DNA from 4 places in the Streptomyces sp. NPDC017991 genome. Region 1 is predicted to be linked to each of the others. Evidence: riboswitches for the same ligand, from Rfam matches in the RefSeq annotation. Region 1 holds a riboswitch; each other region holds the start of a gene.

What was found. A riboswitch is a leader RNA that binds a small molecule or an ion and turns the genes downstream of it on or off. The one in region 1 is predicted to bind cobalamin.
Region 2: linked by a shared signal. The riboswitch ahead of ACH4DZ_RS11760 (ribonucleoside-diphosphate reductase subunit alpha) and the one ahead of ACH4DZ_RS24930 (ABC transporter substrate-binding protein) in region 1 are both predicted to bind cobalamin.
Region 3: linked by a shared signal. The riboswitch ahead of ACH4DZ_RS39890 (cobalamin biosynthesis protein) and the one ahead of ACH4DZ_RS24930 (ABC transporter substrate-binding protein) in region 1 are both predicted to bind cobalamin.
Region 4: linked by a shared signal. The riboswitch ahead of ACH4DZ_RS03420 (energy-coupling factor ABC transporter permease) and the one ahead of ACH4DZ_RS24930 (ABC transporter substrate-binding protein) in region 1 are both predicted to bind cobalamin.

The regions. Positions count from the first base shown of each region.
Region 1 is NZ_JBIRGP010000008.1:418,454-425,832, forward strand. Features, by position in the region: gene ACH4DZ_RS24900 (ABC transporter ATP-binding protein) at 1-222, opposite strand, end outside; gene ACH4DZ_RS24905 (YigZ family protein) at 455-1,081, opposite strand; gene ACH4DZ_RS24910 (SixA phosphatase family protein) at 1,319-1,894, opposite strand; gene ACH4DZ_RS24915 (hypothetical protein) at 1,891-2,652, opposite strand; gene ACH4DZ_RS24920 (ABC transporter ATP-binding protein) at 2,699-3,595, opposite strand; gene ACH4DZ_RS24925 (FecCD family ABC transporter permease) at 3,592-4,608, opposite strand; gene ACH4DZ_RS24930 (ABC transporter substrate-binding protein) at 4,617-5,657, opposite strand; cobalamin riboswitch at 5,724-5,911, opposite strand; gene ACH4DZ_RS24935 (CoA-binding protein) at 6,073-6,480, shown strand; gene ACH4DZ_RS24940 (MHYT domain-containing protein) at 6,564-7,379, opposite strand, start outside.
Region 2 is NZ_JBIRGP010000003.1:730,003-737,381, forward strand. Features, by position in the region: gene ACH4DZ_RS11745 (helix-turn-helix domain-containing protein) at 1-403, opposite strand, end outside; gene ACH4DZ_RS11750 (hypothetical protein) at 497-751, shown strand; gene ACH4DZ_RS11755 (ribonucleotide-diphosphate reductase subunit beta) at 664-1,710, opposite strand; gene ACH4DZ_RS11760 (ribonucleoside-diphosphate reductase subunit alpha) at 1,710-4,136, opposite strand; cobalamin riboswitch at 4,274-4,495, opposite strand; gene ACH4DZ_RS11765 (GNAT family N-acetyltransferase) at 4,536-5,114, opposite strand; gene ACH4DZ_RS11770 (nucleoside hydrolase) at 5,181-6,170, opposite strand; gene mctP (monocarboxylate uptake permease MctP) at 6,326-7,379, opposite strand, start outside.
Region 3 is NZ_JBIRGP010000018.1:128,942-136,320, forward strand. Features, by position in the region: gene ACH4DZ_RS39880 (putative cobaltochelatase) at 1-2,044, opposite strand, end outside; gene ACH4DZ_RS39885 (cobyric acid synthase) at 2,106-3,650, opposite strand; gene ACH4DZ_RS39890 (cobalamin biosynthesis protein) at 3,647-4,651, opposite strand; cobalamin riboswitch at 4,773-4,906, opposite strand; gene ACH4DZ_RS39895 (hypothetical protein) at 5,094-5,315, opposite strand; gene ACH4DZ_RS39900 (anion permease) at 5,328-6,563, opposite strand; gene ACH4DZ_RS39905 (lysozyme) at 6,761-7,379, opposite strand, start outside.
Region 4 is NZ_JBIRGP010000001.1:788,407-795,785, reverse strand. Features, by position in the region: gene ACH4DZ_RS03445 (GNAT family N-acetyltransferase) at 1-308, shown strand, start outside; gene ACH4DZ_RS03440 (serine/threonine-protein kinase) at 363-2,012, shown strand; gene ACH4DZ_RS03435 (energy-coupling factor ABC transporter ATP-binding protein) at 2,019-2,882, opposite strand; gene cbiQ (cobalt ECF transporter T component CbiQ) at 2,879-3,628, opposite strand; gene ACH4DZ_RS03425 (energy-coupling factor ABC transporter substrate-binding protein) at 3,635-4,033, opposite strand; gene ACH4DZ_RS03420 (energy-coupling factor ABC transporter permease) at 4,030-4,779, opposite strand; cobalamin riboswitch at 4,809-4,991, opposite strand; gene ACH4DZ_RS03415 (nuclear transport factor 2 family protein) at 5,184-5,924, shown strand; gene ACH4DZ_RS03410 (cellulase family glycosylhydrolase) at 6,083-7,379, shown strand, end outside.

The sequences.
Region 1 (7,379 bases):
CTCCTTCAGCGGCGTGGGCTGCTCGGCGTACGGCCGCCCACCCACAGTCGCGGTCCCGGAACTGGCGGCGTCCAGGCCCACGATCATCCGCAGGGTGGTCGACTTGCCGGCACCGTTGGGCCCCAGGAACCCCGTCACTTCCCCGGGCCGGACAGCGAACGTCAGATCGTCCACGGCCAGGACCTCGCCATAACGCTTTGACAGGCCACGTACTTCGATCATCGAGACTCCAGACCGGCGGCGGTGCACGCGACCCTCGCGTGCACCACTCACTGTCCGCCGCCGCCATGAACCGGATCTGGACGAACATGAACGTCACATGGGAATGCCAAGCCTGTGACCTGCGAAGACTCGGCAGGCCGCATCGGAGAGCCCTCTGACTCACATAGAACTCACATGCTGGCCTCTGGCCGCCGGCCATTGACATGGTTCCCGCAACAGGCCGATGTGCGGTTCATGCGTCCCCGTACGCCTCTCCGCCCAGTTCGAATCCGGCGGTGCCCGCCGTGCTGTCCGCCAGCCAGCTCCGGAATGCCTCCACCTCGGCCTCCGGCAGGCCGATCTCGATGGTGACGGCCTCCCCGTAGCGGACGTCACGCACCTCGCGGCCGGTGGAGCGCAGATCGTTCTGCACCTTGCCCGCCCGCTGGTGGTCGACGGTCACGGTCGCGAGGCGGAATCGTCTGCGCGTGAGGGTTCCGAGGGTGTCCAGTGCCTCTCCCACCGCGCCGCCGTAGGCCCGGATGAGTCCGCCCGCGCCGAGTTTGACGCCTCCGTAGTAGCGCGTGACGACGGCGACGACGTACCGCATGTCGCGGCGCAGCAGCATCTGGAGCATCGGGACGCCCGCGGTGCCGCCCGGTTCGCCGTCGTCGCTCGCCCGCTGTACGGCGGCGTCCGCGCCGATGACGTACGCGAAGCAGTGGTGCGACGCGTCCGCGTGCTCCTTGCGGACGGCCGCGACGAAGTCCTGGGCCTCCCGCTCGGTGGCCGCCGGTGCCAGTGCGCAGAGGAAGCGGGAGCGGTTGATCTCGGTCTCGTGCACCCCTGCGCGGGCCACGGTGCGGTACTCGTCCTGCATCCGCCCAGCGTATGCGCCCGACCGACGCCCCCTCCAGGGGCGCGGGGAACTACGCAATCATGCACGCCCGCCACACCTTCCAGGGGCGCGGGGAACTACGCAATCATGCACGCCCACCACAGCGACACCGCACCCACAAACGCACCTTCCAGGGGCGCGGGGAACTGCGCAATCGTGCACGCCCGCCACAGCGACACCGCACCCACAGACGCGCCTCCGGCGAGAAGCGGCGCCCCGCTATCGCCCCCGCCCGTGGTGCCCCTTCTCGCCGCGCGCCTTCTTCCCCCGCGCCACGATCATGTCCGTGAGCAGGGCCGTGCCGGGGCCCAGGGACGCCCAGCCGATGCCGTGCCAGGCGAGGATCGCGATCGCCGAGGTGGGGAACTTCGTACGGACGTCGTCCAGCGCGCCGTCGAGGCTGTCGCCCGCCAGCGTGAGGACCAGCTCCTCCAGACCGGGGTTGTGCCCGATCAGCAGCAGGGTCTCGGCCTCCGCCGGGGCCTCGCGCACCGCTTCGAGCAACTCGGGCACCTCCGCCCCGTACAGCCGTGCGTCATGGCGTGCCGGAGGGGGTGTGCCCCACTGTGCGGCGGCCAGTTCCCAGGTCTCCCGGGCGCGTACGGCGGTGGAGCAGAGCGCGAGGTCCGGCAGGCAGTCGGCGTCGGCGAGGACGCGTCCGGCGGCCGGGGCGTCCCGGCGCCCGCGCGACGCGAGCGGCCGCTCGTGGTCGGGGACGCCGTCCGGCCAGGCCGACTTGGCGTGCCGCAGCACGACCAGCCGGCGGAGCGGGCCCGCTCCGGCGCGCGCGATCACGCCGGAGCCTCGCGGCCGATGTCCCGGGTCAGCTCCAGACCGAGCAGCCGGTCCGCGTAGGCGTACGTCTCGAAGCGGGCCCCGTCCGGAACGGTCCCCGACGTCTCCACCTTCCGCAGCACCCCCAGTACGGCGGGCACGTCGAGGTCGTCCTCCCAGGCGGCGCGCAGCTGATCCCGTACGGGATCGGGGATGGGTCCCGAGGGCCGGGTGGCCCACCTGGCGACGGCGCCCCGCCAGTGCCTCAACCGGTCCTCGGCGTCCGCGAGATCGGCCGCGCCGAGCCGTAGTTCCTGGCCCCGGGGACGGGCGAGCAGAGCGAGGCGCAGGGCGGCGGCGCTCTCGTCGTCCTGCGCCGCTCCACTCTCGATGTCCGCCGGGGCGACCTCGACGCGCACCCCGCCCGCCGCCTCGTCGCTACGGGTCACGCTGTCGGCCGGCTCGTCGGTCCGGGCGCACACGCGCAGCACCTGGGCCTCACCGAGACCGGGGCCGCTGTCCCGTTCGTCCTCGAACGGCCGGATGCCGAGCGCCCTGGCCCGGGCCCGCAGTTCCGCGCGTCCCTCCGTGCCGGTCAGCACGGTCCACACGGGTGTACCGCCGATCTCCAGGGCCCGTACGAGGACGTCGGCGGTCAGGAGCACGCGCAGGCCGGTGGCGTCAGGGCGCTCCACCCGCGCCTCGACGCGGGTCAGGCCCCGGCGGGTGGGCGTGGCGGTGACGGGGTCGCCTGTTCGGGCGTCGGTGATACGCAGCACGGGCTGAGCGTAGGCGTGCGAGAGGCCGCGCGCAGGGATGCCGACATCATTGCGGACACGTGTGCGCGGATTCCCGGGGGTCGTGCCGGCTCACGGTGCCCAGGAAACGCACGTGCGGGCGGCCGTCGGGACCGTCGCGGTCGTCACGGGTGACGGCGGTCCGTACGCCGTACACCTCGGCGATGAGTTCCTCGGTGAGCACGTCGGTCGGTGTCCCGACGGCCACCACGCGTCCCTCGCGCAGGACGACGAGCCGGTCGCAGTACATCGCCGCGAGGTTGAGGTCGTGCAGGGCGACGACGCTGGTGAGCGGCAGCGAGGTGACGAGGTTCAGCAGGTCGAGCTGGTGCTGGATGTCGAGGTGGTTGGTCGGTTCGTCCAGGAGGAGTTCGCGGGGCTCCTGGGCGAGGGCGCGGGCGATCTGGACGCGTTGGCGTTCGCCGCCGGAGAGGGTGTGCCAGGACTGGTGGGCGCGGCCGGCGAGGCCGGTGCGGGCCAGGGCGTCGCGTACGGCCTCCTCGTCGGCCGGCGACGGGGGCGTCCAGGCGCGGCGGTGCGGTGTGCGGCCGAGGCGTACGACGTCCAGGACGCTCAACTCGACCTGTGTGTCGGCCTGTTGCTCGACCACCGCGATACGGCGGGCGATGTCGCGGCGGCCCAGTTCGCCGAGCGGACTGCCGTCGAGGGTGACCACGCCCGAGGCGGGGGCGAGGACGCCGGAGAGCAGGCGCAGGAGGGTCGACTTGCCGGAGCCGTTCGGGCCGAGGAGGCCGACGGTGGTGCCGGGGGCGGGGCTGATGCTGACGCCGTCCAGGATGACGCGTCCGTCGGCGGTGCGGGTGACGCGCCGGGCCCGGAGGCCGGCATCCGGCCCGGCCTCACCCGTCTCAACACGTTCGACGCCCTCGGTGGTCCCGGCGTGCGTGATGCGCTCCGTCGTCATCGTGTCCTCCGTGTCCGGTACAGCACCAGCACGAACACCGGCACGCCGATGAGTGAGGTGACCACGCCCACGGGCACCTCCTGAGGGTCGAGGACGGTACGGGCCAGGGTGTCCACCCACACCAGGAACACCGCCCCGGCGAGGGCGGCGACCGGCAGCAACCGGGCGTGGCCGGAACCCACCAACGCGCGGGCGGCGTGCGGCAGGACGAGTCCGACGAAGCCGATCGCGCCCGCCGAGCTGACGAGCGCGGCCGTCAGAAGCGCCGTCACGCACAGCAGCACCAGCCGGGTACGGGCCACGGACACCCCGAGGGTCGCGGCGGCGTCCTGGCCGAAGGCGAACGCGTCGAGCGTGCGCGCGTAGCCCAGACAGACCGCGAGCGCGACCACCAGGACCGCGAGGCAGACCCAGACGTCGGTCCAGCCGACCCCGCCCAGCGAGCCGAGCAGCCAGAACAGCACACCGCGGGTGGTCTCGGCGTCGGCGGCGGTCATCACGACGAAGGACGTGAGCGCGGAGAAGAGCTGCATCGCGGCCACACCGCTCAGCACCACGCGGTCCGTCGTCCCGCCGAGGGTGTGGCTGAGCAGCAGGACGAGTCCGAACGACAGCAGCGCTCCGAGGAACGCGCCCGCCGAGACCGACACCAGGCCGCCGCCCGCGCCGAGGACGACCACGACGACCGCGCCGGTCGAGGCTCCGGAGGACACCCCGAGGACGAAGGGGTCGGCGAGCGGGTTGCGCAGCAGGGACTGCATCACCGCGCCGCACACGGCGAGCCCGGCCCCGCAGACGGCGGCCAGCAGGGTGCGCGGCAGCCGCAGCTGCCAGACGATCCCGTCCCGGATGGGGCTCAGCTCCGTACTCCCCCAGCCGAGATGGGACGCGACCACGGACCAGACGTCGGCGACGCGGATGTCCGCCGGGCCGATGGTGATCGCGACGGCGATCGATGCGACGAGCAGTGCCGCGCCGGCCGCGCAGAGCAGTCCCACGCGCGGCCGTGTCACCCGGCGGGTCACCCCGTGAGCCCGAACTCCCGCAGGGCGGCGGCCACTTGTTCGACGCCCTCGACGGTACGGATGGTCGGGTTCATGGCCTGCCCGCTGAGCAGGACGTACCGCTTCTTCTTCACGGCGGTCATGTTCCTGGTGACCGGGTCGGACTCCAGGAACTCGATCTTCTTCTTCGCGGACTCGGCGGTCTGCGACTTGCGGGTCAGGTCGCCGATGACGAGGACGTCGGGGTCGCGGTCGGCGACCGTCTCCCAGTTGATCTGGGGCCATTCCTCGTGGGTGTCGTCGAAGACGTTCTTCGCGCCGAACGCCCGGGTGATGATGCCGGGGGCTCCGCAGCAGCCCGCCATGTAGGGGGACTCAGAGTTGGCGAACCAGTACAGGAGGGAGACGTCCGAGGCGTCGATGCCCTCGGTGGCCTTCCTCATCCGCTGCTTGAGCTCGGCGACGAGCCGGTCGCCCCGCTCCTGCACGCCGAACACCTCGGCCAGGTCATGTATCTCGCCGTAAATGGCGTCGATGCCGAGGGGCTTCTCGCGGGCGCCGTCGCCGTCTCCGGTGTTGTCCTTGCCCGCGCAGTCGGAGGGCGAGACGTACGCGGGTACGCCGAGCTTCTCGAACTGCTCGCGGGTGGCCACGCCTCCCTTGCCGAGCGTGGACACGAACGAGGCGGCGACGAAGTCCGGGTCGGCGTCCAGGACCCGTTCGAAGGACGGGTTGTTGTCGGCGATCCGCTTGACCTTCGCGTCGGCCTTCTCCAGGCCCTTCATCACCGGGTCGGTCCAGGTCGCGGTGCCGGCCATCCGGTCGGCGAGGCCCAGCGAGAACATGATCTCGGTGGTGCCCTGGTTGAGGGAGACGGCCCGGCGCGGCGGGGACTCCACGCGGACGGTGTGGCCGCAGTTGTCCAGGGTGACGGCTGCCGCGGAGTCCTTGCCGGCTGAGCCGGCTGAGCCGGACGAGTCGGCGCCACCGCAGCCGGTCAGCAGAATGGCCCCGGAAACGAGCAGGGCGGCGGGGCGGGCGGAGCGTGCGATGGGCACGGAAGTTCCTCAGACGTCGAGGGCTCGAACGCGGAGCCCGGTCGTACGGTGCTCCCCCGCCGTCTCGGGACCGCGGAGGCCGCCAGCAGGTCTTCGGACTCGGGTTCACCCGGACGAGGCGCCTTCCCGGACCGTCTGTTCGATCCAGTGGCCGATGCCCCGCCCGTCACCCTCACCGCTGCGCGTCAGCTCCGGATTTCCACCGGATTCCCTGACCCACGTACATGGGTTCGACTGGCTTTCGCAAGCTATCACGGCGACTTTCACGGCCACACGGCGCACAAGGCCTGCCGGGCCTTTCAGGGGCGGACCGAGGACAGCCGCTCCGCCGCCGGGCGCGATCTCGGGAATCCCAGGGCCGCGCCCGACGTTGTCCGCCGCAGGCAGACACACCCCCACCCACAGGAGGCGAACCGTGTACGGCGACCCGGCAACGATCCGCAAGATCCTCACCGAGAGCGGCGACACCTGGGCCGTCGTGGGCCTGTCGTCGAACGAACGGCGTGCCGCGTACGGCGTGGCGGACGTGCTCCGGCGCTACGGCAAGCGCGTGGTCCCGGTCCACCCGAAGGCCGAGACGGTCCACGGGGAGAAGGGGTACGCCTCCCTGGAGGACATCCCCTTCGAGGTCGACGTGGTCGACGTCTTCGTCAACAGCGACCTGGCGGGGCCGGTCGCCGACGAGGCCGTGGCCATCGGCGCCAAGGCCGTCTGGTTCCAGCTCGGCGTGATCGACGAGGCCGCGTACGAGCGCACCCGCGAGGCGGGCCTCGACATGGTCATGGACCGGTGCCCGGCGATCGAGATCCCCCGCCTCGGCTGACCCGCCTCGGTCGACCCGCCTCGGCTGAACCGGCGGGGCCGACCCTCCCGGGCCGTCCCGCGACACCGGGACAGCCGCCCCGTTCAGCCGTTGCGGCCCCCGGGCCCGCCTGGCTCGTACGCGCGCCGGTCCGTCCTGGGCGGGGCCTCGAACGCCGAGCCGGACCAGGCGGGCGGTTCCGTGGCCGGAGGGGGCGTCCGGCGGCGGGACGCGGTCCGGTTCCAGTCGCCGTCCCCGAGGACGAGCATCGGGTCGAACATCACCACGACTCCCGCGAGCGCCAGGAAGAGGACCGGGCCGATGAGCATCGGCAGCAGGAGCGAGTGGGCCGAGTCGCCCGAGTCCGGGGTGCCGGCCGCGCCGTGCAGGTGCACACTGACGGCCGCCATCCCCGTGTAGTGCATCCCGGTCACCGCGACGCCCATGACGAGGCTCGCCGCCAGGCTGGTCAGAAAGCCGCGGATCGCGACCGCCGCCCAGAGCGCGGCGGTCGCGGCGACGACGGCGATCAGGACGGAGAGCGCGACGGTACGGGCCTCGTACCGCAGGTCCCCGTTCACACGGATGGCGGCCATTCCTATGTAGTGCATGGCGGCGACCCCGAAGCCGGTGAACGCGCCCGCGAGCAGCAGGGTCGGTGTGCTCGCACCGCGATAGCCGACGGCGAAGACGCCCAGACCGACCACGGCGATCGCCACCGCGAGGCTGAGGATCGTCAGGCCGACGTCGTAGCGGATACGGCTTTCCTCGACCTGGAATCCGATCATGGCGATGAAGTGCATCGTCCAGATGCCGCAGCCGATCGACGCCGCCCCGAGCGCGAGCCAGCCCGGTTTCCACGACTGGTCGTTGCGCAGGGACCGGGTGATGCAGCGCAGCCCCAGGGCGGCTCCCAGACA
Region 2 (7,379 bases), on a different contig from region 1:
GTGTCCCGGCGTGCCGCCAGTGGACCGCGCAGCGCCGCCCGTCGAGCAGGCCGGCCGCGCCGAGCACGAAGACCCCGGAGCAGACGCTGAGCACCTTGGTGCCGCGGTCGGCGGCCCGGACCAGGGAGTCGAGCAGCGCGGGCGGATAGGTGCGCCCGATGTAGTGGCTCCCGGCGGGCACGACGATCAGGTCGGCCTCCTCCAGCCGGTCGAGACCGTACGGGGTGGAGAGCGTGAAGCCCGGGACATGGGTGGCGAGCGTCGGCCCCTCGGCCGAGGCGACCGCGAAGTCGTACACCGGCAGCCCCTCGTCGCTGCGGTCGAGGCCGAACACCTCGCACACGACGCCGAGTTCGAAGGGATGCACGCCGTCGAGCAGGACGGCGGCCACGTTGGTCAGCATCCTGACAGTGTGCACCCGAACTGGCAGGAAATCGAGGGTGTGCGGCAGTCCTGCCACTCACGGTAAGGAGTATTCGGCGCAACAGTGGTGTCCATGAACACGACACAGCTGGAAGGCCTGATCGGAATGCTCTTCGTCCTCGGAATCCTCGTCCTGCTCGTCCTCCCCGCGGTGTTCGGCATCGTGCGCGACCGGCGCGTCGACCGTCAGCTCAGGCAGGCCGAACAGGGCCCCGCGAAGGAGCGGGGCCCCGCGAAGGGTCAGAAGTCCTCGTCGAGGTCGACCGTCCCCTCCACCGCCACCTGGTACGCCGAGGGCCGGCGCTCGAAGAAGTTGGTCAGCTCCTGAACCCCCTGCAGCTCCATGAACGAGAAGGGGTTCTCGGAGCCGTACACCGGGGCGAGGCCCAGGCGCTGCAGCCGCTGGTCGGCGACGCACTCCAGGTACTGCCGCATCGACTCGGTGTTCATGCCCGGCAGGCCCTCACCGCACAGGTCGCGCCCGAACTGCAGCTCGGCCTCGACGGCCTCGCGCATCATGTCGGTCACCTGCTGCCGGAGCTCCTCGTCGAAGAGCTCCGGCTCCTCCTTGCGGACCGTGTCCACGACCTCGAAGGCGAAGCTCATGTGCATCGTCTCGTCGCGGAACACCCAGTTGGTGCCGGTCGCCAGGCCGTGCAGCAGGCCCCGGCTGCGGAACCAGTAGACGTACGCGAAGGCCCCGTAGAAGAACAGGCCCTCGATGCACGCGGCGAAGCAGATGAGGTTCAGCAGGAAGCGGCGTCGGTCGGCCTTCGTCTCCAGCCGGTCCAGCTTCTCCACCGAGTCCATCCACTTGAAGCAGAACTCGGCCTTCTCACGGATGGACGGGATGCTCTCGACGGCGTCGAAGGCCGCCGCCCGGTCCGCCGGGTCGGGCAGATAGGTGTCGAGCAGCGTCAGATAGAACTGGACGTGCACGGCCTCCTCGAAGAGCTGGCGGCTCAGATAGAGCCGCGCCTCGGGGGAGTTGATGTGCTTGTACAGCGTCAGCACCAGGTTGTTCGACACGATCGAGTCGCCCGTCGCGAAGAACGCGACCAGCCGGCCGATCATGTGCTGCTCGCCCGGCGACAGCTTCGCGAGGTCGGAGACGTCCGAGTGGAGGTCGACCTCCTCGACGGTCCACGTGTTCTTGATCGCGTCCCGGTAGCGCTCGTAGAAGTCCGGGTAGCGCATGGGGCGCAGGGTCAGCTCGAAGCCGGGGTCGAGAAGGTTCTTCTCGGTCTTCCCGGTGGTCTCTCCGGCCTTCTCAGGTGCGGTGTTCATTACTGGCAGGCCTCGCAGGACTCGGGGTTCTCAAGGGAGCAGGCGACCGCGTCGGGGTCGGCGGCCTGCTGGACGGGAATGGTCTTCTCGGGCTGCGCCGGGACGGGCGGCTGTGCCTGCCCCTGTGCCTGGCCCTGGGCGGCGCGGGCGATGCGGGTCGCCGGGCGCGAGCGCAGGTAGTACGTCGTCTTCAGGCCCGACTTCCAGGCGTACGCGTACATCGAGGAGAGCTTGCCGATGGTCGGCGTCTCCAGGAACAGGTTCAGCGACTGGGCCTGGTCCAGGAACGGGGTCCGGGCGGCGGCCATGTCGATCAGGCCGCGCTGCGGGATCTCCCACGCCGTGCGGTACAGGTCGCGCACGTCCTGCGGGACCCAGGTGAAGCCCTGCACCGAGCCGTTGGACTCGCGCAGCGCCTCCCGGGTCTGCGCGTCCCACACGCCGAGCTTCTTCAACTCGGCCACCAGGTAGGAGTTGACCTGGAGGAACTCGCCGGACAGCGTCTCGCGCTTGAACAGGTTGGAGACCTGCGGCTCGATGCACTCGTACACGCCCGCGATGGACGCGATGGTGGCGGTCGGTGCGATGGCCAGCAGCAGCGAGTTGCGCATGCCCACCGCGGCGATCCGCTCGCGCAGGGCCGCCCAGCGCTCCGGCCAGTTCAGCTCGACGTCGTAGTGGTCCGGGTGCAGCACGCCCTGGGCCGTACGGGTCTTCTCCCAGGCGGGCAGGGGGCCGTTGCGCTCGGCGAGGTCGGCGGACGCCTCGTACGAGGCGAGCATGATCCGCTCGGCGATCCGGGTGGAGAGGGCGCGCGCCTGCGGGGAGTCGAACGGCAGCCGCAGCTTGAAGAAGACGTCCTGCAGTCCCATGGCGCCGAGGCCCACCGGACGCCACTTGGCGTTGGAGCGGCCGGCCTGCTCGGTCGGGTAGAAGTTGATGTCGACGACCCGGTCGAGGAAGGTGACGGCGGTACGGACGGTCGCGTCCAGGCGCTCCCAGTCGATGTCGCGGGCGTCCGCGTCCACGAAGGCGCCCAGGTTGACCGAACCGAGGTTGCAGACCGCGGTCTCCCCGTCGTCCGTGACCTCCAGGATCTCGGTGCACAGGTTCGAGGAGTGGACCGTGTGGCCGGGCAGCGCCGTCTGGTTGGCCGTGCGGTTGGCGGCGTCCTTGAAGGTCATCCAGCCGTTGCCGGTCTGCGCGAGGGTGCGCATCATGCGCCCGTACAGATCGCGGGCGGGGATGGTCTTCCTGGCGAGCCCGGCGGCTTCCGCCTCGCGGTACGCGGCCTCGAACTCCCCTCCCCACAGGTCGACCAGCTCGGGCACGTCCGAGGGCGAGAACAGCGACCAGTCGCGGTCCTCGTTCACCCGGCGCATGAACTCGTCCGGGATCCAGTGCGCGAGGTTCAGGTTGTGCGTGCGCCGGGCGTCCTCACCGGTGTTGTCGCGCAGCTCAAGGAACTCCTCGATGTCGGAGTGCCAGGTCTCCAGGTAGACCGCGGCCGCGCCCTTGCGCCGGCCGCCCTGGTTCACCGCGGCGACCGAGGCGTCGAGGGTCTTCAGGAACGGGACGATGCCGTTCGAGTGCCCGTTGGTGCCGCGGATCAGCGAACCGCGCGAACGGATCCGGGAGTACGAGAGCCCGATGCCGCCCGCGTGCTTGGAGAGGCGGGCCACCTGGTGGTAGCGGTCGTAGAGGGAGTCCAGCTCGTCCAGCGGCGAGTCGAGGAGATAGCAGGACGACATCTGCGGATGCCTCGTACCGGAGTTGAAGAGCGTGGGGGAGGAGGGCAGGTAGTCGAGGCGGCTCATCAGCCGGTACAGGGAGGCGACCTCGTCGACGGACCTGGTCGTGTCGTCCTCGGCGAGACCGCTCGCCACGCGCAGCATGAAGTGCTGGGGCGTCTCGATGACGGACCGCGTGATCGGGTGCCGCAGCAGGTACCGGCTGTGCAGGGTGCGCAGGCCGAAGTAGCCGAAGCGGTCGTCGCCCGCCAGGTCGATCAGCGTGTCGAGCCGGGCCGCGTGGAGGCGTACGAACTCGGCTGTGCGGTCGGCGATCAGGCCCTCGCGGTGGCCGACGGCGACCGACTCGGAGAAGGAGCGCACGCCCTGCGAGGCGGCCTCCGCGGCGATACCGACGGTCAGCAGGCGGGCGGCCAGCTTCGAGTAGACCGGGTCCTCAGAGATGAGACCGGCGGCCGACTCCGTGGCCAGCTCACGCAGCTCCGCGGTGTCCGCGGCGGCGGACCGGCCGCGCAGGGCGGCGGCGGCGACCCGGCCGGGGTCGGCGCCGGGGAGGTCGGCGGTGAAGTCGGTCAGGATCCGCAGCAACGCGGTTCCCGGTCCGTCTGCCTCGGCCCTGTCCTGCTGGTCCCGGCTCGCTGTCGCGGAGACCGGATCGGCTGGCGCGATGGTCACGTGGGGCTCTCCCTCGCTCGGCACGGGGCCTCGGCGGGAGAGGGTTCGGGGCACACGGGGGTACGCGCCCTGGGCAGCGGTACGCCGCGTCCACCGGCCCACTCCACGAGGCCCGGACGTCATGCGCCCGGGCCGGTCGGCCTGGGCGCGCTGTCGGCAGGTCCTCGGACTGACTCCCGTACGCGGCCTGCGGGCATGCGGACATCCGATGTCGGACATCTGGGCATGCGGGCATATCACGTACAAGTACACCGTTGCGGGACAGTTCCGGATTCGCACCGGATTCCCCTGCGACGACAGCGAGCATGAGCATACATCTTGTGCCGGGCTCCGGAAGCACCCCCACATGTTGTGTCGTATCGGCTCCGGGCGCTGTGACGGAGGGTGTAGCGACAGGCTCTAGAGGGTCAACTCGTAACTGAGGAGCATGATGTCGTCCAGGTGCGGCACGGGGTTCCAGTCACGGCCCGGGGCGCGGGTGAAGCCGAGGTGCTCGTAGATGCGGTGGGCGCTGTGCATGGTGCGCTGGGTGGACAGCACGATGCCCCCGCAGCCCTCCACGGCCCGCGCGCGGTCGATGCAGGCGCGTACGAGGGCGGTGCCCACGCCGTGGCCCCGGGCCTCCTTGGTGACCGCCAGCATGCGTATCTCGGCCTCGTCCGCGCGTGAGATCTCCGCCATGGGCCCGCCGCGGGGTACGAAGGTCACACCGCCCAGGAGCCGGCCACGAGGCGCGCCTCCGCCCCGAACGGCCGCGCCGGCCGGATCCGCCGCATCGAACGCCTCGACGGCTGCGACCGCTTCCACGGCCACCAGTACGTCGGCCGCGGCGGCACGCTTGGCCACGTTCCGCAGTTCGCCGAGGTACTCGTCGCTCTCCCCGAAGTCGAGCAGCCCGTCCCCGAGATACGCCTGCGCGGTGATGTCCCCCAGTGCCGGGTACTCCTCGGGCTCCGCCCGCCTGATCACGATGTCCATGCCCGGCAGTGTGCCCGAGGAGGCCCACGAGGGCCGCCGGATTTCTCGCGTCGCCGTGTGCGGGGCTTAGCCGGCCGCCGGCCACAGGGGCAGGGTCGAGACGAAGTCCTTCGTGAAGTCGCGCGGGCCCGGGCCGAGGGCCACCCGGCCGGTGAGGCGGACCCGCGCGGTCAGGGCGGGCGACTCGGGATAGTAGATCCGCCCGGCGGCCGAGGGGACGAACACGGTCTGGCCGCGCGTGAGTTCGGCGGCCGACTCCACGACGACCGCCCCCTCCGCGAGCGTCACGAACGACTCGTCGGCGCACACACCGACGGCGAGCGGATCGTGCAGCGGACAGGTGCCGTCCCCGCCGCTGCGACGGTACGCCTCCATGTAGACCCGCAGCAGCCGGGCGGCGAGCGCGGTGCCGGGGCCCGCCGCCTCCAGGGCCGCGAGGTCGGCGGGCCTGAACAGCCAGCGGTGCGAGGCGTCCAGGTCGACCATGGTGAACGGGATTCCGGAGGACAGGACCAGCTCGGCGGCGTCCGGGTCGGCCCACATGTTGAACTCGGCGACCGGTGTGATGTTCCCGGGCACGCGGGCGGCGCCGCCCATGAACACGAACTTCTTCACGCGCCGGGCGAAACCGGGGTCCTCCAGGAGCGCGATCGCCACATTGGTGAGGGGTCCCGTCGCGCACACGGTCAGCTCGCCCTCGTACTCCCGGGAGAGCCGCAGCAGCGTCTGCGCGGAGGACTCCGTCGGGTGCGCCGCGGTCGAGTCGGGCAGTGTCTCGTCGCCGAGTCCCGCGGGGCCGTGGAAGTCGGCGGCGACGCGGTACGGCAGGCGGGTCAGGGGGCGGCCCGCGCCGCGGTGGACGGGGACGTCCGCGTCGATGCGGAGGGTTCGCGCCAGGGCGCGGGCGTTGAGGTAGGTCTGCTCCGCGGGGAGGTTGCCGCCCACGGAGGTGTAGGCCTTCAGCTCCCACAGGCCTGTGCCGAGCAGGTACTGGAGGGCTACGGCGTCGTCGATGCCGGGGTCGCTGTCGAGGACGATGGGGGCGCGTGGGGTCACCTGTCCACGGTATCGGCCCCTGTCCCCGGGGGCTGCGCCCCCAGACCCCCTTGTCGCGCCTGCGCGCTCGTCCTCAGACGCCGGACGGGCTGGTTTTCCAGCCCGTCCGGCGTCTGAGGACCGGGGGTTCGGGGGCGGAGCCCCCGAGTACACCCCTAGTGGCCCGCCCCCGCCGTCGCCGGCGGCAGCTCCACCTGGACGCCCTTGTCGCCGGCGTCGGCCGTGTAGTCCTCGGCAGAGGTCTCGTCGACCCCGTCCGGCGCCTTGACCGCCTTCAGGACGAACGTCAGCACCACCGTCACCACCAGGTTCAGGACGAACGCGGTCAGCCCGATGTACCCGATCTCCCCGATCCCGGGAATCTCCTTCGACGACCCCCCGAAGTGCTTCTGCGTGGGCGAAGCCACCCCGTACGCGGCGACCGTGCCGTACAGCATGCCGACCGCCCATCCCGCGAGCAGCGCCCACCGGTGGAACCACCGCGTGAACAGTCCGCCGACCAGCGCCGGGAAGGTCTGCAGGATCCAGATCCCGCCGAGCAGCTGGAAGTTGATGGCCACCGTCTTGTCCATGGTCAGGACGAAGACCAGCGCGCCGACCTTCACCAGGAGCGAGACCAGCTTGGAGACCTTGGTCTCCTGCGCGGGCGTCGCGTCGGGCTTGATGAAGTCCTTGTAGATGTTGCGGGTGAAGAGGTTCGCCGCCGCGATGGACATGATGGCCGCCGGCACGAGCGCGCCGATCCCGATCGCCGCGAACGCCACGCCCGCGAACCAGTCCGGGAACATGGTCTCGAAGAGCTGCGGGATCGCCAGCTGCCCGTTGTCCACCTTGATCCCGGCCGCGATGGCCATGAAGCCGAGCAGCGCGAGCAGGCCCAGCATCAGCGAGTACAGGGGCAGGATCGTGGTGTTGCGCCGGATCACCTCACGGCTGCGCGAGGACAGCGTCGCCGTGATCGAGTGCGGGTACATGAACAACGCGAGCGCCGAACCCAGCGCCAGCGTCGCGTACGTCCACTGCCCCGCCTCGCCCGGCACCAGGGAGCCGCGTGGCGCGCCGGTCGCCGGGTTGGTCTGGTTGTACGCCTCGCCCGCCTTGGCGAAGATCTCGTCGAAGCCGCCCAGCTTGATCGGGATGTAGATGATCGCGACGGCGATGACGATGTAGATCAGCGTGTCCTTGACGAACGCGATCAGGGCGGGCGCA
Region 3 (7,379 bases), on a different contig from region 1:
TGACCAGACCGGCGATGGAGTCGGCCCGCAGCTCGTCGAGCGTCACGGCCGTACCGCCGAGTTCACCCGCGAGCTGCCCCGCGAGTCCGAGCCGCACCAGGCCCGACTCGCAGTCGACGACGACGGACGCGACCTTGTCGGCGGCGAACAGCCGGGCGGCCCGCCCGGCGAGCGCCACCGGTTCGGGGCCGCCCGTGGCCCGTCCGTCCGTCACCAGCACGACCAGCGCGCGCCGGGCCGGATCACGCAACCGCTCCACCCGCAGCACGTCGTGCGCCCGCAGCAGTCCGGCCGCGAGCGGCGTACGCCCGCCGGTGGGCAGCGACTCCAGCCGCACCGCGGCCGCGTCGACCGACGACGTGGGCGGCAGCGCCACCTCGGCCGCGGACCCGCGGAAGGTCACGAGCCCCACCTTGTCCCGGCGCTGGTAGGCGTCGAGGAGCAGGGACAGCACCGCTCCCTTCACGGCGCCCATCCGCTGCCGGGCCGCCATGGACCCGGACGCGTCCACGACGAACAGCACGAGGTTCCCCTCGCGCCCTTCCCTGGTGGCCTGCCGCAGATCGTCCCGCCGTACGACGAGGCCGGGCCCGGACCGTCCCCGTGCCCGCTGATGCGGCGCCGCGGCCTGCACGGTCGCGGCCAGATGCAGCTTGGTGAGCGCCCCGCGCGGCCGGCGCGCCCCGGTGGTGCGCCCGTGCTCGGTCCGGGCCCGCGAGCGCCGCCCGGCCGCTCCCTCGCCAAGACCGGGCACGCTCAGCACCTTCGTACGGAAGGGCTCGGCGGCCCGTACGGGGGACTGCTCGCCCGCGCCGGGGGACGGTGCCCGGCCGTTCTCGGACTCGTTCGCGGGGGCCTCGCCCTGCGCGGGCACCTCACCGGAACCGTCGTCGCCGCTATTACTGTCGCCGCCGTCGTCGGGCCCGTCCTGCGGGGGGCGCCCGCCACCGCCACCGGGCCCGTCCGGATCCGGGTCCTCGTCGCCGGAGCCGTCGGTGTCCTCGGGGCTGCCCGAGTCGTCGGTGTCCTCGTCGCTCGCGAACTCCTCCATCGTCTCGTCGAGCCTGTCCTCGTCGAGACCGGGCGCGTCGAAGGGATTGCGCCGGCGCCGGTGCGGCAGCGCGAGGAGCGCGGCCTGCCGTACGTCCTCGGCGAGCACGTCGGTCCGTCCCGCCCAGGCGGCCAGCGCGGTGGCGGTCCTGGCCATCACGATGTCGGCCCGCATGCCGTCCACCTCGAACGCGGCGCAGGTCGCCGCGATCTGCCGCAGCGCGCCGTCGCCGAGCCGCACCGACGGCAGCAGCTCCCGCGCGGCCACGATCCGCGCCCGTACGTCGGACTCCTCGTCGGCCCAGCGCGTCGCGAACCCCTCCGGGTCGTCGTCGTACGCGAGCCGCCGCCGTACGACCTCCACCCGCTGGTCGGGGTCGCGCGAGGCCGCCACCTCGACGGTGAGCCCGAACCGGTCGAGCAACTGCGGCCGCAGTTCGCCCTCTTCGGGGTTCATGGTCCCGACGAGCAGGAACCGCGCGGCATGCCGTACGGAGACGCCCTCGCGCTCCACGTACGAGGCACCCATCGCCGCCGCGTCGAGGAGCAGGTCGACCAGGTGGTCGTGGAGGAGGTTGACCTCGTCCACGTACAGGAGTCCGCGGTGGGCGTCGGCCAGCAGGCCGGGCTCGAAGGCCTTCACGCCCTCCGAGAGCGCCCGTTCGATGTCGAGCGCGCCGACGAGGCGGTCCTCGGAGGCGCCGACGGGCAGTTCGACCATCCGGGCAGGACGGGGCGTGCCCGGGCCCACCTCGTGGGGGCCGTCCGGGCAGGCCGGATCGGGGGCGTCCGGCGCACAGGAGAACCGGCAGCCGGGGACGACGTCGACCTGCGGCATGAGCGCCGAGAGCGCGCGCACGGCCGTGGACTTGGCGGTGCCCTTCTCGCCGCGGACGAGCACACCGCCCACCGCGGGGGAGACGGCGTTCAGCAGCAGTGCCAGGCGCAGGTCGTCCTGACCGACCACGGCCGTGAACGGGAACGGGGTACTCACTGGTTGTCGTCCTCCAAATAGCCCAAACGGACTTCGTGGCTAAGGCGGCCCTCGCGCAGGCTCATACGGGCGCTCCCGGTGGGATGAAAGGCAGTCCGGCCGGTGCGCCGGACTCGATGAGCCGCCACAGCGCGTCCGTGTCCGCGTGTTCCTCGATCAGATCGCCCAGCCGGTCGAGCTGCTCCTCGCGCAGCCCCTCGAACGAGGTGTCGGCGGCCGGTACGAAGCGCCGCCCCGCCGCGGCCGCCACCTCGCGCAGGAAGGCACGCCGGAAGCCGTCCGACTCCAGCGAACCGTGCCAGTGCGTCCCCCAGACCTCGCCGACCCGGCAGCCGTCCAGGAAGGGTTCGCCGCCGTGCACATGGGCGACCCCGTGATGGATCTCGTACCCCTGGACGGGTTCGCCGAGAGCCTCGCCGACGGGGCGGGTGAGGGTCTTCTCCCGTGCGAACCGCACGCGTACCGGGAGGAGTCCGAGGCCGTCGACGGCGCCGGCCCCCGACTCGACCTCGTCCTCGATGTGTTCGCCGAGGAGCTGGAAGCCGCCGCAGATGCCCAGCACGGGGCGCCCTTCGGCGGCCCTGCGCACCAGGGCGTCCGCGAGGCCGCGCCGCCGCAGCCACTCCAGGGCCCGGACCGTGCCCCGGGTGCCGGGTACGACGACCAGGTCGGCGTCGACGAGTTCCTCGGCGCGGTCCACGAACCGCACGACGACGCCCGGTTCGGCGGCGAGGGCGTCCAGGTCCGTGAAGTTGGACATCAGGGGGATCGCGCAGACGGCGACCCGCAGGATGTCCTCACCGACGGGGGAGGAGACCTCGGACTCGCGCACCGAGCCCCGCAGGGACACTCGGAGCCCGTCCTCCTCGTCGATGCCGAGCCCGTGCCGGAAGGGCAGGATGCCGTAGGTGTGCCGCCCGGTGAGCCCGTGCAGCATGTCGACGCCGGGTTCGAGCAGGGAGACGTCCCCGCGGAACTTGTTGACGAGGAACCCGGCGACCAGCTCCTGGTCCTCGCGCGACAGCAGGGCCACCGTCCCGAAGAACGAGGCGAAGACCCCGCCGCGGTCGATGTCCCCCACCACGAGGACGGGCAGCCGCGCGCCCCGCGCGATCCCCATGTTCACGATGTCGGTGCGCCGCAGGTTGATCTCGGCGGGACTGCCCGCCCCCTCACAGATCACCGCGTCATACGTGCCCCGCAACTCGGCCAGACAGTCCAGCACGGTCCCGAGCAGCGCCTCCTGACGGCCGCCGTGATAGCCGCGCGCGCTCAGCTCGCCCACGGGCTTGCCCATCAGGACGACCTGGCTGCTGCGGTCACCGCCCGGCTTGAGCAGGACGGGGTTCATGAGCACGGAGGGCTCCACGCGGGCGGCCTGCGCCTGCATGGCCTGCGCACGCCCGATCTCCGCGCCCTCCCGCGTCACGAACGAGTTCAGCGACATGTTCTGCGCCTTGAACGGCGCGACCTTGACGCCCCGGCGCACCAGCCACCGGCAGATGCCGGCGGTCACGACGCTCTTGCCCGCGTCGGAGGTGGTACCGGCGACGAGGAGCCCGCCGCCCGGTCCGCCGCCCGGCCTCCCGCCCGTTCCCCCGCTCATGACGTACGCCCTTTCGTGACAGGTGACTTGGCGAGCGGCCCGGCGTGTGACGTGGTGAGCGAGGTGACGAGGGAGGTGACGAGCAGCCGCCCGGCGACACTCGCGCCCAGCGCGAGGAGGCTCACCCGTCGCGAGAGCCGGACGGCCCGCTCGATGTCCTCGACCCGCACGGCCCGCCCCGGACCGTTGAGCACGGGCCGATGTTCGACCCGTCCCGCGTACGAGAGCGTGCCGCCGAGCCGTACCCCGAGCGCACCCGCGAACGAGGCCTCCACGGGCCCGGCGTTGGGACTCGGATGCTTGCCGGCGTCGGCGCGCCAGGCGGTGACCGCCCCACGTGGATTCCCCCCGGCGACGGCGGCGAGGACCGCGGTCAGGCGCGCCCCGGGCCACCCCACCACGTCGTCGAGCCGTGCGGAGGCCCACCCGTACCGCCGGTGGCGGGTCGACTTGTGCCCGACCATGGCGTCCAGGGTGTTGACGGCCCGGAACCCGACCAGCCCGGGCACGTCCGCGACCGCGCCCCACACCAGGGCGCCCACGACGGCGTCGGAGGTGTTCTCGGCGACCGACTCGACCACCGCGCGGGCGATCCCGTCGGCGTCCAGGGCCTGCGGGTCGCGCCCGCACAGATGCGGCAGCCGCTCACGGGCCACCTCGATGTCCCCGGCGGCCAGCGCCCCGCCGACGGCCCGGGCCTCACGCCCGAGCGAGGTCCCCCCGACCACCGCCCAGGTGGCCGCCGCGGTCAGGACGACGGAGGCGACGGGGGAGGTACGTACGGAACGCCTGGCGGCCACGGCGAGGGAGACGGCGCCGCCCGCGCACACCGCGGTGTGCAGCGCCCCCCATCCCCGGTGGTCGCGCCACAGGGCCCGCTCGACGGTTCCCGCGGCCCGGCCGAACGCGGCGACCGGATGCCCCCGGCGGGGATCGCCGAGCAGCAGGTCACCGAGGAGGCCGACGGCGGCGCCGTACGCGAAGACGCGATCGGCTCGCATCGGTTCAGCCCGCCGTCACGCGAGGCGAGACCCTCGTACCGGGCCCGGGCCCGGGCACACTGGTCCACAACAGGTGGGCGCACATGGCGATATGTCCTCACTCAGGGTGTCCACGCCCTGGTTCGACGAGACCGACGGCGAGAGTTCCTGGCTCCCGGGGGATCGATTCCCCGGTGACAGTGGCGGGACCGCGCCGGATTCGCACCGGCTTCCTCTTCTGCCGACGTACATGGCCTCGGCAGTCCACCACGGTCCGAGAACACCCGTCAACTTGCTGTTGACCTGCGACGGGAGAGTGTGCTGAGACCCACATCCACCGACGGGCCCGCCCCGCGGACCGGTTTGCCGCGGACGTGCGACCGCCCTGCCGGGACCGCGGACGAGGCGGCTCCGGCAGGGCGGACGGTGACACTGCGGGCGTACGGCCCGACGGCCGTACCGGTCAGGCGACGATCAGATAGATCCCGTACGCCACGGCCGCCGCGCAGGCGGCGAAGCAGGCGTACGCGCCGGTGACCGCGAGGGTCGCGGAGCCACCCTGTGCGGCGGCCGACTCGCGCTTGGTGAGGCCGACGATGCCGAGGGTGAAGAGGCCCACGAGGGCGACGGTGGAGATGAGGCTGACTCCGAACACGGAGCCGAGGGCTGCCCAGTCGATCTTCATACGGTTCGTTCCTTACACCGTGGCCGGACGGGCGGGCTCGGCGTCCGGGCCCGGGATGGTGGTCTTGAGGTCGATGGCCGGGACGACCGGACCCGCGGGAGGCGGGGTGACGGCGGCGATCGCGGTGGTCACGACGCCCGCGGGCTCGTGGTCGTCGTTGACGTTGTCGACGGTGACGGGCTGGCGGCGGGACAGCGTCCAGATGACCGCGGAGCCGGCGATCAGCAGCGCGCCGGTGAGGACGATGCCCCAGGTGCCCTGCTTGGTCAGGAACTCGGCGCCCGCGCCCACCAGACCGGCGGCGGGGAGCGTGAGGCCCCAGGCGATGAACATGCGCGTCGCGGTCGACCAGCGGACGACACCGCCCTTGCGGCCCAGGCCCGAACCCATCACGGCGCCGGAGCAGGACTGGGTGGTCGAGAGGGAGAAGCCGAGGTGCGAGGAGGCCAGGATGACCGTCGCGGCGCTGGTCTGGGCGGCGAAGCCCTGCGGCGGCGCGAGGTCGGTGAGGCCCTTGCCCATGGTGCGGATGATGCGCCAGCCGCCCAGGTAGGTGCCGAGCGCGATGGCGATACCGGCCGAGACGATGACCCACAGGGGAGGGTTCGAGCCGGGCGCGAGCACCCCGCCGGTGACCAGGGCCAGGGTGATGATGCCCATGGTCTTCTGCGCGTCGTTCGTGCCGTGGGCCAGCGAGACCAGGCCCGCGGAGGTGATCTGACCCGCGCGGTAGCCCTTGGAGGTCGCCTTCTCACCGGCTCCGCGGCTGATCCGGTACGTCAGCCGGGTGGCGAGCATCGCGGCGAGTCCGGCCACCACGGGCGCGGCGATCGCGGGGAGGAGGACCTTGGTGATCACGGTCGAGCCGTTCACCGAGGACCAGCCCGCCGACATCACCGCGGCGCCGATCAGGCCGCCGAAGAGCGCGTGGGACGAACTGGAGGGCAGACCCAGGAGCCAGGTCAGCAGATTCCACAGAATGGCGCCGACGAGCGCCGCGAAGATCACCTCGGTGCGGATCCCCTCTTCGTTGATGAGGCCGCCGGAGATCGTCTTGGCGACCTCCACGGAGAGGAACGCACCGACGAGGTTCAGCACGGCGGACATGGCCACCGCCGTCTTGGGCTTGAGGGCGCCGGTCGAGATGGTCGTCGCCATCGCGTTGGCAGTGTCGTGGAAACCGTTCGTGAAATCGAACACGAGAGCGGTAACGATCACGATTCCGAGGAGGAGCGTGATGTGTTCCATTTACCCAGGCTTCTGTTGGACGACAGTGGCATGGGGAACGTAAGCAACCTGGGTGAACGGAAGATGAACTGAGTCGGGCGGTGGGGTGACCCAATCGAGGTGCCGCCACTCCGCTTGTGTCGAAGTGGCGGCGACGGCACTCGAAAGTCCCGGCACATTCTCGAACAGAGGCGGAATCCAGGGGTCCGCTACCCCGGTCATCCCCTCGCGAAGGTCTTCAGCCGGGACAGCGAACCGTTGAAGAGATTCTGGTCACCCGGCAGGCTGCCGCTGTTGTCGTACTGCCAGAACGTCCAGAATTTCCAGCCCGAGGGCAGCGACCCCGCGGATCCGCTGTAGCGGGCGAGCCACAGCGGATGGTTCGAGGCGAAGGCGGCGCTGTTGCCCGTGCAGGTCTTCCACCAGGTGTAGTTGGTGTAGATCACGGGCCGGCGGCCGGTCTGCCGCTTCACCTCGTCGCTGAAGGCCCTGATCCAGTCGACCATGCCGCTCCTGCTCAGCCCGTAGCACTTCTTCTTCTTGTCGTACGGGTTGTACTCGATGTCCAGCGCGGGCGGCAGCGTCCAGCCGTCCGCCCGCCAGCCGCCGCCGTTGCGCACGAAATAGGCGGCCTGCTCGGTGCCCGACGACGTGTGCGGCAGCGCGAAGTGGTACGCGCCACGGACGATGCCCGCGTTGCGCGCGCCGTCGTACTGCTGAGCGAAGTACGGGTTGCGGTACGTGTGCGACTCGGTGGCCTTCACGTAGACGAATGCGGCGCCTCTGCTCTTCGCGCTCGACCAGTTCACGTTCTTCTGGTGCGAGGACACGTCGTGC
Region 4 (7,379 bases), on a different contig from region 1:
ACGAGGAGATGATCGCTCTCCTGCACACTCCCGAGCGGATGATCCTGCCCGACCTGGCCGCGTATCCCGCACATCTGCACATCGACCTCCTGCCGGACTGGCAGCGGCGGGGCTTCGGACGGGGGCTGATGCGGACGTTCCTCGCCGCCCTGCACGACCGTGGTGCCCCGGCGGTCCATCTGGGCATGGTCACCGCCAATGTCGCCGCGCGGGCGTTCTACGACCGCCTGGGCTTCCACGAGATCCCCGTACCCGACCCCGGCCCGCTCACCTACCTGGGCAGGCCGACGGCCGTGGGCACGCTGTGAGGCCGCACCCGCCCGGGAGAAGGCCTGTCGTACCCGTCCTCTAAGCTCCCGCGCATGAGCGAGGCGGACTCCGGCAGACGGGTCATCGACGGGCGGTTCCGGCTGGAGGCGCGGCTCGGGGGCGGCGGGATGGGTACGGTCTGGCGGGCCACGGACCTCGCCCTGCACCGGAACGTGGCCGTCAAGGAGGTCCGGCCGCCGGACATCGACCTCGCCGAGTACGACCCGCAGGGCGCGCGGCTGCTGCGGGAACGGGTGCTGCGCGAGGCCAGGGCACTCGCGAGGATCGACCACCCGAACGTCGTGACGATCCATCACATCGTCGACGGCGGCGAGGGAACGTACCCCTGGATCGTGATGGAACTGGTCGGCGGCGGTTCGCTCGCCGACCGGCTGGAGCGGGGCCCGACGGACCCCGTGGAGACGGCCCGGATCGGGCGTGAGGTGCTGGCCGCGCTGCGGGCCGCGCACGCCGCCGGGATCCAGCACCGGGACGTCAAGCCCGCCAACGTCCTGCTGCGCCCCGACGGCCGCCCCGTGCTCACGGACTTCGGGATCGCGGCGATCCGTGAGTCGACGGCCCTCACCGCCAGCGGTTCGATCATCGGTACGCCCGACTACATGGCACCCGAGCGCATCGCGGGCCACGACGGCGGTTCGGCGTCGGACCTGTGGTCGCTGGCGATGATGCTGTACGCGGCCGTCGAGGGCCGGCATCCGCTGCGCCGGGGCACGACGATGGCCACCCTGGCGGCCGTCCTGTACGAGGACGTTCCGCCGCCCCGGAAGGCGGGCCCGCTGGCGGACGCGCTGATGCGGGTGCTGGTGAGGGACCCGGAGGCCCGCCCGGACGCCGGGACGCTCGACCGCCTGCTGACGGCCGTGGGCGCGGGCGTGGCCGCGGCCACGAGCGAGGGCGCGGCCGGTGCCGCACCCGAGGGCCGTACGGAGCCCACCTCCTACCGGCTCACACCTCCGCAGGACGCCGTGCCCGGGCCGGCCGGCCCGACCCCCGTACGGCCCGCGAGGCGGGGACGACGCACCACGGTCGCCCTGTCCGCCGTCGGAACGGTGCTGGTGGGCGTGCTGGCGTGGACACTGCTGCCCGACGGAGAGGGCTCGGGATCGTCGGCCTCGGGCGACCCGACGAACAGCGCGACGGCGAATCCGTCGGCCAGGTCCTCCACGGCGGACAGGACCGGTACGGCCGACAAGAGCCCCACACCCCGACGGACGGAACAGAAGACGCCCACCGACCTGCTGACGCCGGACGGCATCCGCACCGCGTTCAAGGCCTTGGAGAAGGAGACGGGCCGCGACCGGTACGGCACCCTGACGGTCTACCCCGACTACGTCTCCGCGCAGGTGATGGTCGAGGGCAGCCGGACCAGTTACGAGCAGTACACCTACTACGTGGGCCGGGGCGTCCAGGAGAGCCCGATCAAGGCGCAGCTGGCCGGCGGGGCCCAGCCGATGACCCTGGACGGCCTCGACTGGGACAGGCTCCCCGCGCTGCTCGCCGAGGCGGAGAAGAAGCTGAACGTCGACGACGTGAAGACCCGCTACCTGGTGGTCAAGTCACCGAACGATCTGTTCGACCGGGGCGCCGAGATGCTCGTCTACCTCGCCGACGAGTACAACAGAAGCGGCTATCTGCAGGCCGACGCCCGCGGCAGGGTGACCAGGGTGACACCCGCCGACTGACGGCCGTCAGGTGTCGGCCGGCACCGGGGGAGCGGAGTGCCGCGAGGTCAGCGCGGCCAGCTCCTCCGCAGTGCGCGGACCGATGGACGGCGAGGTCAACAGGCCCTGCGCGCTCAGTAGTTCGGCCACCGCGATCCCCCAGGGCAGCCTCAGCCCCGCCTGCTCCAGGAGGTCCGTACGGGCCAGGGTCGCATCCGCGGGCCCGGTGACCGTTCCGGACGGGGTGAGGAGTGCCGCGTCGTCGGCCCAGCGCAGGGCGAGGTCCACGTCGTGCGTCGCCATCACCACGGTGGTGCCGCTAGCGCGCAGCCCGTCGAGGGTCGCGATCAGCCGTTCCTGACCGTCCGGGTCCAGCCCCGCGGTCGGTTCGTCGAGGATCAGCACCCGTGGCCGCATCGCCACGGCGCCCGCGATCGCGGTCCGCTTGCGCTGTCCGTACGAGAGCAGATGGGTGGGGCGTTCGGCCAGGGCCGAGATGTCCAGCGCGGCTAGTGCCTCGTCCACCCGGGCCCGTACCTCGGTGTCGGGCAGGCCGAGGTTCAGCGGCCCGAACGACACGTCCTGGAAGACGGACGCGGCGAACAACTGGTCGTCCGGGTCCTGGACGACCAGCTGGACGGTCGTGCGCAGCAGGGTCAGGCCCTTGCGGTCGTACCGGACCGGCCGGTCCTGCACGGTCAACTGCCCGGTGTGCGGGCGCAGTCCGCCGCTGAGCAGCCGCATCAGGGTGGTCTTTCCGCTGCCGTTGCGCCCCAGCAGGGCGAGCGCACGCCCGGCGCGCACCTCGAAGTCGAGGCCGCTGAGCACGGTGGGGCCGTCCTCGTAGGCGTAGGACGCGCCCCGCAGGGCGACCAGCACGGGCTCGCTCATCGCAGCGGCCTTTCCAGTACGAAGGTGAGTGCGGCCACCGCCGCGAGCAGCGCAACACTGGCGAGCGTGAAGCGCGCGGAGATCCGGGCCTCGGGGACCAGCACGCGCAGGGTGCCGTCGTAACCGCGGCCCGCGAGCCCGGCCTGCAGCCGGGTCGCCCGGTCGAAGGCCCGGACGAAGGCGGTGGCGCCGAGCCCGGCCAGCGAACGCCAGGCGGCGGCCCGCGTGGTGTGCCCGAGCCGGGCGGCCTGCGCCTCCCGGATCCGGCGTACGGAGTCCAGGAGCAGGAAGCTCATCCGGTACGTCACCAGGGCGACGTCGACGACCGGCGCGGGCACCCCGGCGTTCACCAGCCGCGGCAGCAGGTCGGACAGGGGAGTGGTGAACGCGAACAGCAGCACGCCGAGGGAGGCGGCCGAGGTACGCAGCAACAGCTCACCGGCGCGCACCGGACCGCCCGCCGCCAGGGTCACGAACCCGTCCGGGCCGCCGACCTGCAGCAGCAGGGGGAGCGCACCGGTGACGCAGAAGCCCAGCGGCACCCGGTAGGCGCGCCAGAGCCGTCGGCCGGGCACCGCGGCCGGGCCCAGCAGCACGGTGAGGGCGGTCACCAGGACCAGCGCGGCGCCCGGCCAGGGCGGGAGGGAGATCGCCAGGACGGTCAGGCCGAGACCGAGCACGGCCTTGTCGACGGGATGGCGGCGGCGCCAGCGACTGCTGTGCGCCGCCGCGTCGATCGGCAGCACGAAGGCTCAGGCCCGTTCGGTCGGTCGGTTCGGTCCGGCCGCGGACTCACCGGCGCCGCCGGGTGCCCCGGCCGTCGTCCGGCCGCCCTCCCGCTGTGCCAGGACCCGCAGTTCGCCCTGGCGCCTGCCCCGGCGCAGGCCGAAGTAGTAGGCGAGGACGCCCGCGCCGAGGGCGGCCTGGAGGGCGAACAGCGCCGACTCGATCTCACCGGACGGCGGCTCGTACAGGGGCGAGAACCACGGCTCGTAGTCCGGCTCGATCTCGGTGATCGCGGTCTCCGCCTCCGCGTCGGAGCCCGTGAACGGCTCCTTCTTGTGGTCGCCCATGCCGAAGGCCAGCGGCAGGACGGCGAGCGCGGCCACGAGGAGCAGCAGCAGGGCGTTGATCTTCGCGTTACGGCTCATCGGGCCACCGTCCCGGTCGTCTCGTTCATCTCGTTCGTGTCGTTCGACTCGGCCGTTCCGGACTTCGCGGACCGGGACTGCCTGCCGGCCAGGAACACGCCGAGCCGGGTCAGTTCGCCCTTGCTCGACTGCACCAGCAGCCGCATCACGAGCACGGTGAGCAGCCCCTCGCTCACCGCGAGCGGGATCTGGGTGACGGCGAAGATCGAGCCGAACTTGCCGAGCGCGCCCAGGAATCCACTGCTGGGGTCGGGGAACGCGAGCGCCAGCTGCACGCTGGTGACGCAGTAGGTGGACAGGTCGGCGACGAACGCGGCGAAGAACACCGCGACCATCAGCGGCACGTCGAACCGCCGGAGCAGCCGGTACACCGCGTAACCGGCCCACGGGCCGACGATCGCCATCGAGAAGACGTTGGCGCCCAGCGTGGTCAGCCCGCCGTGCGCGAGCAGCAGCGCCTGGAAGAGCAGGGTGATGGTGCCCAGGACCGCCATGATCGGCGGCCGGAACAGGACGGCACCCAGGCCGGTGCCGGTCGGATGCGAACAGCTCCCGGTCACCGACGGCAGTTTCAGTGCGGAGAGAACGAAGGTGAAGGCCCCCGACGCGCCGATGAGGAGCGTGCTCTCGGGATGTTCTCTGACCTCACGGGTGAGCGACCGGACTCCGTGGACGACGAACGGCGCCGACGCGACGCCCCAGGCGACCGCGTGCGCCGGAGGAAGGAAACCCTCGGCAATGTGCATGGCTCAGCAGACCCTCTCCAGCACCTCGTGGATGGTTGACGCGCCTTGGCCGGTCTCCTGGCTTACGGGTAACACCATCCGTGCTCCGCCTTCCCGGGTCCGAGGACCCAGTGGCTGCCCGCGAGGGCCGGAGCCGGACTTCCCGATCACAGTGGCGAGGGCCGCACCGGCATCACACCGATTTCCCGAGCACCAAGGCGTCGTGACAGTAGTGCGCGTACTGGGGTGGTGACAAGCGGACCTCGGGGGGCGTGAGAGTGGTCACGCGGCGCGCGCCGGTACTCCCGACGGGAAGGGAGCGCCTGTTCAGCCGCCCTGCGCACAAGAGATGCTGCGGGGGCGTCGATTCGGCTCGCCCCGGTTCGTCGGTGAGGTACAGGGTCTCAGGAACACCGGGAGGAACCATGAAGTACATGCTGCTGGTCTGCGGCGACGACACCGCCGACGCCTCGGGCATGGCCCCTGTCGAACCATGGGTGGAGGAGCTGAGCGTGCGGCGCGGCGTACGGCTCCACGGGCACCGGCTGCGCCCCCCGGCCGACGCGGTGACGGTGCGCGTACGCGGCGGTGAAGTGCTGCGCACCGACGGGCCGTTCGCGGAGACGAAGGAGTACGTCGCCGGGTACGACATCCTTGAGTGCGACAGCCTGGAGGAGGCCGTTCAGGCCGCCGCGAAGCATCCGGTCGCGGCCCTCGGGGCCATGGAGGTGCGCGCGTTCTGGGACGACGAGGACGCCGAGGGGGAGATCCGCCGGCTCGACGCGGAACTGACGGCCGCCGGACGGGAGCGGGACTTCGACCGGGCGATGGCCTGTTACGCACCGGACGTGGAGGTGTTCCACCCGGTGAGCGGTCTGGAGCAGCGCGGGGTCGCGGCGCTCCGCAAGGCCGAGGAGGTGTGGTTCTCGGCCTTGTCCGGGCCGGTGGAGCGCGAGGTGCTCGAATTCCGCGTCCGGGTCGACGAGAGCATCGCCTTCAGCCACGCGCTCGTACGGATGCGCGCCACACTGGCCGGCGGCGGCGCTCTGGACACGACGGCACGGGTGACCACCGGCTACCGGCTGACGGGCGACCGCTGGCTGATCGTCCATCAGCACACGTCCGTACCCTTCGACGCTCCTGCCCCCGGCGCCGCCGGGTCCTGATGAGCCCTGGAGGGGCCTCCCCCAAGGCCCCTCCGGCACATCCGTTACACGCCCGAGCATGCGCCAAGTCTTGACGTGCTCCTGGCGAGATGCCTCTATGGGAGCGCTCCCACTTTCCCGAAACCCAAGTTTCTTGGCGCTCACTCCCTGGAGTCGCAGTGAGAAGAACAAGAAGCACGACACGGAAGAATTTTGTCAGCGCGTTGCTCGCCGGGCTGGCCGCCTTCCTGGGGCTCGTCGTTCTCGGCGCGCTCGCACCGACCACCGCACATGCCCAGGTGCCCGGTGACCCGCCGGGCGCGTCTCCGGGCGCCCTCGCGACCGGCCTCCATATCGACGACGGCCGCCTGCTCGAAGGCAACGGCAACGATTTCGTCATGCGCGGCGTCAACCACGCCCACACCTGGTACCCGGGTGAGACGCAGTCGCTGGCCGACATCAAGGCGCTCGGTGCCAACTCCGTCCGTGTCGTCCTCTCCGACGGTCACCGCTGGAGCAAGAACAGCCCCGAGGATGTGGCCGCCGTCATCGCCCAGTGCAAGGCCAACCGGCTGATCTGCGTACTGGAGGTGCACGACACCACCGGTTACGGCGAGGACGCCGCGGCCGGCACGCTCGACCACGCGGCCGACTACTGGATCGGCCTCAAGAGCGTGCTCACCGGCCAGGAGAACTACGTCATCGTCAACATCGGCAACGAGCCCTGGGGCAACACCAACCCCGCGGGCTGGACCGATCCGACGGTCGCCGCCGTCAAGAAGCTGCGCGCCGCCGGGTTCGAGCACACCATCATGGTGGACGCGCCCAACTGGGGACAGGACTGGCAAGGAGTCATGCGGGCCAACGCCCAGGCCGTCTACGACGCCGACACCACCGGCAATCTGATCTTCTCGATCCACATGTACAGCGTCTTCGACACCGCGGCGGAGATCACCGACTACCTGAACGCGTTCGTCACCGCCGAACTCCCCATTCTCATCGGCGAGTTCGGCGGTCCGGCCGACCAGTGGGGCGACCCGGACGAGGACACCATGATGGCCACGGCGCAGCAGTTGCGCCTCGGTTACCTCGCCTGGTCCTGGAGCGGCAACACCGACCCGATCCTGGATCTCACGATCGGCTTCGACCCCACACAGCTCAGCTCGTGGGGCCAGCGCATCTTCAACGGCGCCAACGGCATCGCCCAGACCTCGAAGGAGGCCACGATCTACGGCGGTGGAACCCCGGGCGACACCCAGGCCCCGACCGCTCCGGGCACCCCGGGTGCCTCCGCCGTGGCGGCCACCTCGGTGACCCTCACCTGGACCGCCGCCACCGACAACGTGGGCGTCACCGCCTACGACATCGTGCGGGTCGGCGGAAGCAGCGAGACCACGGTCGCCGCAGCCACCACCAACACCGCCACCGTGACCGGGCTCACCGCGAACACGGCGTACACCTTCGCCGTCTACGCAC